4 regions of the Brenneria tiliae genome follow, and region 2 is predicted to be linked to each of the others. Evidence: predicted binding sites of a transcription regulator. Region 2 holds the regulator's gene; each other region holds the start of a gene.
What was found. The regulator CRP, encoded in region 2, controls carbon source genes, mostly activating them, when cyclic AMP is high. The targets are predictions, from matches to a motif close to ATGTGANNNNNNTCACAT.

Region 1 (3,171 bases), on a different contig from region 2:
GCGCCGCTTTTCGCGCTGCGGCATGAACTGACTGATTCGACTATGCTTACGGTTATCCGAAACACGCTTGCGGCGTGTTCTCTATGCGCTAACCACGACCATCGACAAGCATGCAAAACAGGGGTATGGAATGAAAGGATTGATGGAATATCGTTCACGCTGGCTGCTGCCGGCACTGATGTTTTTTATGGCGTTGCAGCTGGCCGGCTGCGGTGACTCCGAGGCCGATCAACGCCGGGCGTTTACCGATTTTCTGCAAAGCGTCCAACTGCAACAGGATGGCAAATTACCGGCGCTCACCGAAGAACAAAAGAAGAGCTTCGGCCCTTTTATCAATGACTACGCGGTATTGACCACCTTTTCCCAGCAGGTGAATCAAGCGGTGGCGGGGAGCCTGACGCCGCTGCTGGAGCAGATCTCCCGTATTCGCGTCCCGCGGGATTATCTGTCGCAGCGCGACAACCTGCGACAGTCCATCGGGGCGCTGAATCTGCTGGGGCAGCAGGTACAGGCCGCAAAAGCCCAGGCGGATAATGCCCGCCGCGCGCTCAAACAGCCGGAAGAATTACAGGTCGCCTATGAACGGCTGTATACGCGGACCGTCACGCAGCCGACCAATGCATTGCTGCCGCTCGTCCCCAGCGCCATCGCCTTTGCGCAAAGTCTGATTCAGGTGGGGGATTACCTTGAGGCCCAGGGCGATCGGGTGGTGTTCGGTGAAGCAACGGTGCAGTTTCATACGCCCCAGCAGGTGGCGCAATACAACAGCATGGTCGCCAACCTGCCGATTCAGCAACGGAATTTAATGACCGCGCTGAAAGGAGTAAACGGCGTTCTCCGTCCATAATTACCCCGCCATACGTCTAATCCGGCGACGCAATGAAAATAAATTGTGATTTGCGTCGCATAAAACAAACAAGCACCCATCTCTAAAATGTGACGTTCATCACATATATGGCGTGAACGCCATCCCCAAACTTGCCATTTTTTTAATTTTTTATCTTTTTTTGTGAACTGAGTCACCTGTTTGTATCGTTGGTGTGGGGTGTTTGTGTGATTTATGTCACAAAAATGCCGCCATGTTGCGCTATTGAAACGGAGTGCTAGAGTCCGCGTTACATACAGTAACACCGGCGGATAGGCGTTATACCGTCTCACAATAATTATCACGCGCTCTTATTGTCAGCGCGTTTCAATAGGGGTGTGTTTTTATGCTTTCACCAGATATCAAGATCAAAGTTCAGAACTTTGGTCGCTTTCTGAGCAACATGGTGATGCCCAATATCGGCGCATTTATCGCCTGGGGTATTATTACCGCACTGTTTATACCTACGGGCTGGATCCCCAACGAGACGCTGGCGAAACTCGTCGGGCCGATGGTTAGCTATCTGCTGCCGCTGCTGATCGGCTATACCGGCGGCCGCCTGGTGTTCGGCGAACGCGGCGGCGTGGTCGGGGCGATCACCACCATGGGGGTGATTGCCGGTACGGATATTCCAATGTTCCTCGGCGCCATGATCGTCGGCCCGTTGGGCGGCTGGGCGATTAAACGTTTCGACGGCCTGGTTGACGGCAAAATCAAAAGCGGTTTTGAAATGCTGGTCAACAACTTCTCCGCCGGCATTATCGGTATGCTGCTGGCGATCCTGTCGTTTCTGGCCATCGGTCCGCTGGTCGAAGTCTTTTCCCAGGTTCTGGCCGCCGGCGTCAAGATCATGGTGCAGAACAGCCTGCTGCCGCTGACCTCTATTTTCGTTGAGCCGGCAAAAATTCTGTTCCTCAACAACGCCATCAACCACGGCATTTTCTCGCCGCTGGGTATTCAGCAGGCGACGGAGACCGGGAAATCCATCTTCTTCCTGATCGAGGCTAACCCAGGCCCCGGTATGGGCGTGCTGATGGCCTATATGTTCTTTGGCCGCGGCAATGCGAAAGAGTCCGCGCCGGGCGCGGCGATCATCCACTTCTTCGGCGGCATCCACGAAATTTATTTCCCTTATGTGCTGATGAACCCGCGGCTGATTATTGCGGTGATCCTGGGCGGGATGACCGGCGTATTTACGCTGAGCCTGCTGAACGGCGGCCTGATCTCTCCGGCGTCGCCGGGTTCTATTCTGGCGGTATTGGCCATGACGCCGAAAGGCGCCTATTTCGCCAACGTAGTGGCGATTGCGGCGGCCTTCGCGGTTTCCTTCGTCGTTGCCGCCGTTCTGCTGAAAAGCGGTAAAAACAAGGGCGAGGAAGATATTGGCGAGGCCACCCGCCGGGTGCAGGATATGAAAGCGACCTCCAAGGGCCAAAGCCGCGCCAATGGCGGCGTTAGCGGCGACCTGAGCACGGTACGTAAAATCATCGTCGCCTGTGATGCCGGCATGGGGTCCAGCGCCATGGGGGCCGGGGTGCTGCGCAAAAAAGTGCAGGATGCCGGGCTAAGCAATATTTCGGTGACCAACAACGCCATCAACAACCTGCCGGACGATGTCGATCTGGTGATCACCCACCGCGATCTCACCGAACGCGCCCTGCGCCATGCGCCGCAGGCGCAGCATATCTCGCTGACCAATTTCCTCGACAGCCAACTGTACAGCGATCTGGTGGCGCGTCTTGCCGCGGCGCAGGGCGAAGCTTCTGACCAGCCCGCGGCGGTTGCCCCGCCGGCCGACGCCGCTGCAGCGCCAAATCTGTTCCAGCTCGGCGCCGAGAATATTTTCCTTAATCAGCACGCGGCGGATAAAGAACAGGCCATTCGTTTTGCCGGCGAGCAGCTGGTGCAGGGCGGCTTTGTCAAGCCGGAATACGTGGATGCCATGCTGGAGCGTGAAAAGCTGACTTCCACCTATCTGGGCGAATCCATTGCGGTGCCGCACGGCACCATCGAAGCGAAAGACCAGGTACTGAAAACCGGCGTGGTGTTCTGCCAGTACCCCGACGGCGTGCGTTTCGGCGAGAGCGAGGATGACGTCGCGCGTTTGGTTATCGGTATCGCCGCCCGTAATAACGAGCACATTCAGGTAATTACCAGCCTGACCAATGCGCTGGATGATGAAGCGGTGATTGAACGCCTGACGCATACCCAGGACGCGCAGGAAGTGCTTGACCTGCTGTCCGGTAAAAAGAACGCCTGACTATAGGGTAGCGCCGCCCGCGGGCGGCCTCTTTTTTCTTCGTTCT
Region 2 (3,171 bases):
GCGGTTACCGGCGAGTAGCTATAAGGGAGTGCGGGGAATGTGCCGGTGCTGGTCCAGCTATCGGCATTGACATAGGCTTTGGAATCTTTGTCCCAGGTGATGCCGTAGGTGGTGAAATCGGCGGGTTTGGTAATGTTGTTGTTGCGCAGTTCCCATGTGCCGAAATTCGAGCCATCGTAACGGGATGTCACCGGGTTTTTCGCGTTCTCGAACCAGTTGCTTTCAATCAATGCGATGCCGTTCTGACGAACGTTCAGCCCTGAACTGGTGACGCCGGAATAGAGGTTGTTGTAGGCATGCACCTGACCGCCTCGTTGCAGCGGCAGCCGGGCGTTTACGTCGCTGTAGATATTGTGGTGATAGGTGAGGTTGCGTCCGGTATCGCTATTGCTGGAACCGCTTAAGCCGACCTTTTTGACGCCGTGAATGTAGTTGTAGGAGACGGTGACGTTGGTCGAGCCTTTTTTGATATCCACGGCGGATTCAAAGGTGGTATCGCCGTCCGGCGTGCCCTCGCACTCATGGTTTTTCGCGAAGATCTCGTTATGGTCGATCCAGACGTTCGGGGAGTCGTCGATGCGGATTGCATCGCCATCCTGGGCGCCTCCGGGCATATACCCCATGCGCATATTACGCACCACGACGTTGGAGGACTTGGTGATCCAGATACCGAAGTTTGCTGAGGAACCATTGCCGCCGAGGATGGTAATGCCTTTGGTAAACTCCTTGATCTCCACGCCGCGCGCCGCTTTGCTCCATTGACCGCAGATATCGGCTTCCGCCGCCTTGATTAAGTCATCTTCATTGCCGTTATAGGTGATGACTACGGGGTAGGCGCCGCCTGACACTTTTTTACCGCTTGAGTCCAGACGCGCTGCCGCGATGATATCGACAATGTCCTGCATCGAACCGGCCGTTTTATTGACGGCGCCGGAAACGTTGCCGCCGTCGGTGGTGGCATAGCCGCCGGTATCGGCCGCCATCGCTGGTTGGCAGGCAAGACATAACAGCCCGGCGGCGGCTGAAGGCAGTAGGTATTTCATAAGGATTATCTCCTGTTGGAATATAACTTTCGTTAAGGCATTTATCGTTCCATATGCCCAGGGTAATAAGGTTGGATTTTTCGCTAAAAATGGAATATCAGTTTTCAGTTTTATCAAAAACCCGCATCAGTGTTATCACAAAAATAAAACAATTCAATACGGTGAGTTCAATGCGTCTTTTGAATAATCGAAAGGAAAGGAGGGTTCTATGAAAGCTAAATTGCCAATTAAAATTACGCATAAGATATTTATTGTTTTATTATCAATAAGTTATATTCTCATGATGGTTTTTTTTATTTCCATAGGTTTCTGTTTTCAGCAATATATTCATATAAGGTGGATTTGTCTGAAAAATCCCCCCGGATATCCATATTAATAGGGATTTTCTTAAAATAAATAAAAATGGAGTTTTATTGATCTATATTAAAATATAACTTTATAAATCATGGCTGATTTTTATTTTGCCGATATTGAAAATAATAGATTAAGCCTGTTGGTAAGGCTATTTACATTGCCGGTAAATAATTTATTTTGATAATAAATACCCTGCTCATTAACTAAGGGGTAAATATGAGACCTGCGTTGATGGTGATAAAAAAAAGCGTGAAACTCGCTTCACGCTTTTTTGTTGTAGGGTAACGGAATGGTTTAACGGGTGCCGTAAACCACAATCGTTTTACCATGTGCGGAGATCAGGTTCTGGTCTTCCAGCATTTTAAGAATACGGCCCACGGTTTCGCGTGAACAGCCGACGATTTGCCCAATTTCCTGACGGGTGATTTTTATTTGCATGCCATCGGGGTGAGTCATGGCATCGGGTTGTTTCGCCAGGTTTAATAACGTCTGAGCAATACGGCCGGTAACGTCGAGAAACGCCAGATTACCGACTTTCTCTGAAGTTACCTGTAGTCGGCTGGCCATCTGCGCCGACAGGCGCATCAGAATATCGGGATTCACCTGAATCAACTGCCGGAACTTTTTATAAGAAATTTCAGCAACTTCACAAGCCGTTTTCGCCCGTACCCAGGCGCTGCGCTCCTGACCTTCTTCAAACAGGCCAAGTTCACCGATAAAATCTCCCTGATTGAGATAAGAGAGAATCATTTCTTTGCCTTCTTCATCTTTGATCAGCACTGCGACAGAGCCTTTCACGATGTAGTAAAGCGTTTCTGCTTTTTCACCCTGGTGAATCAGCGTGCTCTTCGATGGATACTTGTGGATATGACAATGAGAAAGGAACCATTCGAGAGTCGGGTCTGTTTGCGGTTTGCCGAGAACCATTCGCTATCATCCTCTGTTGTAATTCACTGCGCAAATCACAGGGCTCAGAGTTCCCTGTACGGCGTATTACTGCTAAACATTCAAAATTCGTCTAGGAAGAATGACGTCAGGGAATATACTGGAGCCTCTATCTGGCGACATCATCATCTCCCCGGTATCTGAGTTTGTCCAGAAAAGGCAGATTCTATTTTCGTTTGTAACACAGCTTGAAGGACCTGTCTTGTGTTGTCTCGCTTCAGCATGATGAAGCTTTGGTTATAGCGTGTTTTTGTACAGTAACGATATAAATTTTCAAAAAATTTTTAGCGGAGGCGGCATGCAGGCTCGAGTAAAGTGGATTGAAGGTTTAACTTTTCTTGGTGAATCAGCGTCCGGGCATCAGGTGCTGATGGATGGCAATTCGGGAGACAAGGCGCCAAGCCCAATGGAAATGGTGTTGATGTCGGTTGGCGGCTGCAGTGCGATTGACGTGGTGTCGATCCTGCAGAAAGGCCGTCATGACGTGGCGGACTGCGAGGTTAAACTGACCTCGGAGCGGAGAACGGAAGCGCCGCGCCTGTTTACCCATATTAATCTGCATTTTATCGTGACGGGCACAGGGCTGACGGAGAAAGCGGTGGAACGGGCGGTGGCGCTCTCCGCGGAGCGCTATTGCTCGGTGGCGCTGATGCTGGATAAAGCCGTCGAGGTCACGCACAGTCATGAAGTCCGCATAGCGGGGTAATCCTCGGCGTATCGCCCGCTGGTGCTTTTGCCGCGGCGGACTATTCGATTTTTTTCCCTTCCAGCAGGCGCTGCACCAGCGGCGCCATAATCAGCTCCATCGCCAGACCCATTTTCCCGCCGG
Region 3 (3,171 bases), on a different contig from region 2:
CGCCTGACGCCACATAGATGTCATACAGTTTGTAAAAGACAAAAAAAACCACCAGCGGAAGAAAATCAAGAAGTTGCTTCATTATATCAATCCGTCACTTAATTTATTGGCGATAACCCCGTGGTTATCTGATAACTGACCGTATTATCCTTTATTGTGCTGCACTGTTCCTTTGATATCACAATAATTTGCAGAAAATTACGCTTGGGCGCGACTGACGGCAGGTTTCAGGATAAACAGGAAGAAGAAGCGCGCCGCACTAGGTATGCGGCACGCCATAGATCACGCGCGCAGCAGCATATACAGGCGAAACAGATAAACCAGCAGAATTGCGGATATCAGGTTGCTCAGGCCGTTTAACAGCACGGCCATCACTGTGGGTGAAAATACCGTGATTTTGGTCACCAGCAGCAGAATGGCGATTTTGGTCAATAACCACAGGATCACCGCCGGCGCCGTCACGCGCAAATTGGCGTAAGCCAGCGTTGCGCTGGTTTTCATCGAGCTGAATACGCCGCGTTTCTCGGTGACGGCAATCACCGGGGACAGGCTTAAGGCGATAGCCAGCAGTACGCCCGGAATGACCAGAAACAGCATGCCGAGCTGAACCAGCAGGGTGCAGAGCAGGATCAGCAGAAACAGACGCGGCAAAACGGGAGCCGAAGCGCCGATCGCCCGCAGCGCGCTGGTGCGGTTTCCGGCGGATACCATCTGAATCAGCATAATGATGCCGCCGGTAAGAAGAGCGTTGCCGATCAAGGCGGAAAAGGTGCCTGCGGCAGACATTTTAAGCAGTACGGTTTGCTGTTCCGGCGTCATCTGCTGTATCAAATCCATTAAGCCCAGTTCGACGGAGGAAGAGAGATCGCCGCCCGCGTTGTTCAGCGTTTGCAATTCTTCACTTCCGGGAGCGAAAGCCTGATTCAGGATGACAGTAATGAACGCCGTCAGCAGTGACATCATTAAAATGGTGATGAACTGGTTACGCGTAAAATTCATTGTGTCACGGTACAAAGTGTTAGCCGTGATAGGCATGCAAGCTCCTTGAAAAAAGATGACCAATAGTACTTAGCCTGCAATTGTAACCTGTTACGCCAGACTGTGGCACCCCGTCTATATCGCGATGCGCGCATTTCTTATCTTTCGGCCCGCTGCGTTTCAGTTTTGACGTCCAGCGGCGCCAGCCCGTAGTGGGCCCGGGCGCGGTCGCAGGCATCGTTTACCTGACCGTGGGCGCCGGACGGCATAAATTCGCGGCACGGGGAGGGGCGGTCGGCGTAAATCGAACAGCTTACGTTTTCGCCAATATCTCCCCGCAGCGCGCGGCAGCGGGGATTTTTGCCGTTTGAACCCTGCATACAGCGTAAAAAAGGCGAAAGCGGTTCGGTAAGTCGAACCGGCACTACGCCGCTGCCGTCATCGGCCTCGGCCCAGTAAAAAGAGACTCTGAAATAGGCGCAACAGGCGCCGCAGCGCATACAGACGTTATCACTCATTTGATTACCCACCGCCCTGAACCGGTATTGAATCATAGTAGTCCGAATAAAAATTTACCGCTGAAACTCTCCCTTTGGCAGGGTATTTTCCCCTGAACGCATTTTATGTCCTTATTGGCTGTTTTTGATATAGATCAATTCTTGTGTTTTTAGTGGGTTATGTGAATTTGATAAGGGATGAAATTTTCGAAAAACTATTTAAAGATGTGATCTGGCTTAAAACAAGAATGGTGGCATAAGGGTATATTTCGCTCGAAATTAAACCATACAAAGGGAGTGGATAATGAAAAAGGCGTCTTTTGTATTACTGGCGGCAGCGCTTATGCCAGCCTTTGCCCAGGCTCATCAGGCGGGGGATATTATTATTCGTGGCGGCACGGCGACCGTGCGCCCGGTGGAAGGGTCCGACAATGTGCTGGGCAGTCTGGGCTCGTTCAAGGTTGACAATAATACCCAACTGGGGCTGACGTTCAGCTATCTGGTGACTGACAATATTGGCGTGGAGCTATTGGCGGCGACGCCGTTTACCCATCGCGTGGGGTTGAGCAGTCTTGGCGGAACCATTGCCGAAGTCAGTCATCTGCCGCCGTCGCTGGTGGCGCAGTATTATTTCGGCGACAAGACCGATAAACTGCGGCCTTACCTCGGCGTGGGCATAAACTACACCCTGTTTTATGATGAAAAATTCAACCAGCGTGGGAAAGAAGCCGGGGTAAGCGATCTGAGCCTGAAAAATTCCTGGGGGTTGGCGGCGCAGGCCGGTCTGGATTACAACCTGGATAAAAACTGGCTGATTAACGCCTCGCTGTGGTGGATGGATATTGACACCGAGGTGAAGTTTAAAGCCGGCGGAGAACAGCAAAACGTCAGCACCCGTTTGGATCCCTGGGTGTTTATGTTTGGCGTGGGCTACCGTTTCTGATTTTAATAAAATGGCGTTGCCATTACTTTATCTTGGTTTTAATAAAAAACGGCGGATTTTACTCCGCCGTTTTTGCAGACAGGAAATAACTACTAATGAGAAAAATTCTATTCTGATGATAAAGCTAATTGTTCAAATTTACTAATAATTAGAAGTTGTACTGGACGCCTGCACGATAGCGAGTTTGGCGTTCGTCGGTGTTTTTACTTCCTTCAACGTTGGCCAGTTGGACATAAGGCGTCCAGTTTTTGTCGAATTTATACGACAGTTTCAGATCGTGAGTCATGTTGTCGTTTTCCTGATCGGCGATATAACCGAACGCGCCGGCCTTGGTATTCTTGTTATATTCGAATTCATATTCAATGGTGAAGTTGGCCGGCAGTTTATACCCCAGCGTACTGGTGATGGTATAGCCTTTCATATCGGTAGGGGCCGAGCCGCCGATATTATTGCTGTAACGCTTGTAGAACGGACGATAGCGCAGACCGTAGTACAGCGAATCAGTGATATTGGCCGTGCCTTTGATATAAGGGCGGTAGTTGTTGGTATCGGAGTCCGTCACCATGTTGAACCCGCCTTCCAGGCCGAATACCTTATCGAACTTATATAGATAGCTGGCGGTTACCTCGGTGCCGTTGCTGACCGTTTCGTTATAGGGTTTATTGGGCGTGCTGTCATTGCCGTGCTGTTTCCATTTGCCTTCCAGAGACAAACCAAAACCATTGGCAAAGCGGTTGGATATCAGTAAACGAT
Region 4 (3,171 bases), on a different contig from region 2:
AATACCGAAGCTGTTTTTGTCGTTATAGCGATAGCTTGCCAGTTTCATAATATTTCCCGTTTAAAATAGACCTGCGATAACCTGCGGTGTTATTTCTTTTGCTCAATATGTTCAGACCAGGAAGTTGCCCAGCACCAGGAGCGAAATCGATACGTTAATCGCCCCGCCGATGCGCGTGGCGATCTGCGCGAACGGCATCAGCACCATCCGGTTGCCCGCGGTCAGTATCGCCACGTCCCCCGTACCGCCTTGCCCGCTCTGGCAGCAGGAAACAATGGCGACGTCAATGGGGTGCATCCCGATCTTTCTGCCGACAAAGAAGCCGGTGGCCACCAGGGCGACGACGGTGCTGATAATCACCAGCAGATTTTGCAGCGTGAAGGCGTTCACCAGTTCCTGCCATGGCGTAATCGCCACGCCGACCGCGAACAGAATCGGGTAGGTCACCGAGGTCTGGAAGAATTTGTAGACAACCTGCGAACCTTCGAGCATTTTCGGCGACACGCCGTGAACCAGTTTCACCAGCACCGCGACAAACAGCATACCGACCGGCGCGGGCAGGCCGATCAGCTTGTGCCCCAGCATGCCGATCATATAAAGCAGGACGGCCAGCAGCGCGCCGGAGGCGATGGCGGTCACATCGGCCTTGCTGCTGAAGCCGGTTACCGGCGTACCGCCGTCGGGGTTGTTCAGGTTGTTGCCCTTGTTCGGCATCAGTTCGCCTTCGCCGGTCAGGTGCGGATAACGTTTGCCAAGCTGGTTCAGCATGCCGGCGATAATAATCGCGGTCAGGCTGCCCAGCATCACGATAGGAAGAATTCGTCCCAATGCAACTCCTTGTTCCATATGTAGAATGGTAGCATAGCCTATCGACAGCGGAATTGCCCCCTCGCCCACGCCGCCGGCCATGATGGGCAGAATCAGGAAGAAGAAGATTTGGAACGGATCCATGCCGAGCGCGATGCCGACCGCCATACCGACGACCATGCCGACCACTTCGCCGCACAGCATTGGAAAGAAAATACGCATAAAGCCCTGAATCAGCGTTTGCCGATTCATGCTCATAATGCTGCCGACGATAATGCAGCAGATATAGAGATAGAGAATATTGGTGCTTTTATAGAATTTGGTCGTTGATTCAACCACCACATCCGGCAGCAGTCCGTAATAAACCATCGCCGACGGAATAAAGGTGGCGCAAATTGCCGCCGCCCCCATTTTGCCGATAATCGGCAGGCGTTTGCCAAACTCGCCGCAGGCAAAACCGAAGAAGGCCAGCGTGGCGACCATCACCACAATATCACTCGGCAATTTGCCATTCAGACAGTCAATGCCGATTAATACCCCCGCCAGTAAAAAGAGCGGCACCGGAATAATACCCACTTTGTAAGTATCAAGAATGTGCCACCATTTTTCCTTTAATGAGGTCTTCCTGGTTGCTTCATTACCCGCCACAACATATGAATCTTCAGTCGTACTCATAACCCTATCCCCGTTTTATTTTGTCCGCACATCATAGGGAACGGAGATCATTATTATGTGATTAGCTTCAAATTAAAAAATGAGTTTTAAAGGCACTTATGGTTTTTATGGTTTAAATAAATAAAGTATATAAAAAACATATTGTTATTAACACCCGGCGCCGGGTGTAAATTTTATGGTTTCTATGTTTTTTATGGTTTTTATTTCCTAAAAAACGTTATGTTGATAAAAAGTAATTGAGATGTTTGCCAAAAATATATTTAAACGTAATTTTTATAATATGTAATTATTGAAACATCTAATGGTTAAATTATAAACGTGTAGCTGCTCACAAGTTTCTAGCTCCTTGTGCCTAACTATTTTTATTCATGCTAAATTAGCCGACTGTTTTCCGCTAACCAGACGGGTTGTTTGTATCATGGCATTGAGAATTTCTTTTCATATCAAATTGTTTATCTATTTGATTATTTTCTTCTCTCTGTTGCTGATATTAACCGGCGTTTATTACTGGCATGATATCGACCAACAGCTTTATTCCGAACTGGGGACCCGTGCGCAGGTACAGGCGAGAGAAATTGCCGTTATTCCTTCACTGATCGAGTCGGTGAAAAGCCGGGACGTCAAACAGATCGATGCCCTCGCGCGTCAGCTAAAACAGCGCAGCGACGCCAGTTATATCGTTATCGGCGATAACCACGGCCGTCACCTTTTTCATTCGGAAGACGGCCGGCAAATAGGTACGGCCATGGTGGGCGGCGATAATCTTGAGGTTCTGGCCGGGAAAAGCATTATCTCCGTGCGCCGCGGCGGGATTGGTATTTCGCTGCGCAGTAAAGCGCCGATTATGGATGGCGACAAGGTTATCGGCATTGTGTCGGTCGGTTATCTGAAAACGCATATCGATAACCTTACCTTCAGCAAGCTGGCGCATATTTTACTGGTTATCCTGGTTATGTTTGTGGCGCTGTTCATTTTTTCCTGGTGGTTCTCCCGTAATCTGAAAAAACAGATGTTCGGTCTGGAACCCCATGAGATCCGCCTGCTGGTTCGGCAACAGAAAGCCCTGCTGGAATCCATTTATGAAGGGGTGATCGCCATTGACAAGCAGCATCGCATCGCGGCGATCAACCATGCGGCCAAAGAGATTCTGGCCCTCGCAGAGCCGTCCAAGCAACTGCGGGGCCGGCCCATTGAAGAGGTGATCAAGCCGGTTCCCTTTTTCTCCGGTCAGGAGATGTGGATCAGCGATACCCACGACGAAATCTGCCGCTTTAATCACGCCACGGTGATCGCCAGCCGCGTGCGTATCCTGCTGGAAGACCAGCTGCAGGGGTGGGTTATCAGCTTTCGCGGCAAAAATGATATTCATACCCTCAGTATGCAGCTCAGCCAGGTGAAGCGTTATGCCAACAGCCTGCGCATCCTGCGCCACGAGCAGTTGAACTGGACGGCCACGCTGGCCGGGCTGCTGCATTTGAAACGTTATGATGAGGCAATCCGCTACATTGAAGCCCAGTCGGAAAGCGCGCAGGTGGTGCTGGATTTTGTTTCCCGGCGCTTCCGTTCGCCCGCTCTGTGCGGGCTACTGCTGGGTAAATACGCCGCCGCCAAAGAGAAAGGGATTGAGATGATCTTCGATCCCCGCTGTCAGCTTGCCGACATCCCCGCCGCGCTGAGCGAAACCGAGCT

Region 1: MFP24_RS18130 (PTS mannitol transporter subunit IICBA) is a predicted target of CRP. The motif match lies at 935-952, and genes of this name have one in related genera.
Region 3: ompW (outer membrane protein OmpW) is a predicted target of CRP. The motif match lies at 1,619-1,636, and genes of this name have one in related genera.
Region 4: MFP24_RS21890 (2-hydroxycarboxylate transporter family protein) is a predicted target of CRP. The motif match lies at 1,538-1,555, and genes of this name have one in related genera.

What each region holds. Positions count from the first base shown of each region.
Region 1 is NZ_JAKPCB010000101.1:267,771-270,941, forward strand. Features, by position in the region: gene MFP24_RS18125 (DUF3053 domain-containing protein) at 131-847, shown strand; gene MFP24_RS18130 (PTS mannitol transporter subunit IICBA) at 1,212-3,125, shown strand.
Region 2 is NZ_JAKPCB010000096.1:48,944-52,114, reverse strand. Features, by position in the region: gene MFP24_RS10230 (polysaccharide lyase) at 1-1,043, opposite strand, end outside; gene crp (cAMP-activated global transcriptional regulator CRP) at 1,692-2,324, opposite strand; gene MFP24_RS10220 (OsmC family protein) at 2,641-3,048, shown strand; gene MFP24_RS10215 (phosphoribulokinase) at 3,089-3,171, opposite strand, start outside.
Region 3 is NZ_JAKPCB010000103.1:511,995-515,165, forward strand. Features, by position in the region: gene MFP24_RS23190 (septation protein A) at 1-82, opposite strand, end outside; gene MFP24_RS23195 (YciC family protein) at 283-1,035, opposite strand; gene MFP24_RS23200 (YkgJ family cysteine cluster protein) at 1,137-1,496, opposite strand; gene ompW (outer membrane protein OmpW) at 1,780-2,418, shown strand; gene MFP24_RS23210 (oligogalacturonate-specific porin KdgM family protein) at 2,567-3,171, opposite strand, start outside.
Region 4 is NZ_JAKPCB010000103.1:229,068-232,238, reverse strand. Features, by position in the region: gene MFP24_RS21895 (fumarylacetoacetate hydrolase family protein) at 1-48, opposite strand, end outside; gene MFP24_RS21890 (2-hydroxycarboxylate transporter family protein) at 112-1,482, opposite strand; gene MFP24_RS21885 (ATP-binding protein) at 1,901-3,171, shown strand, end outside.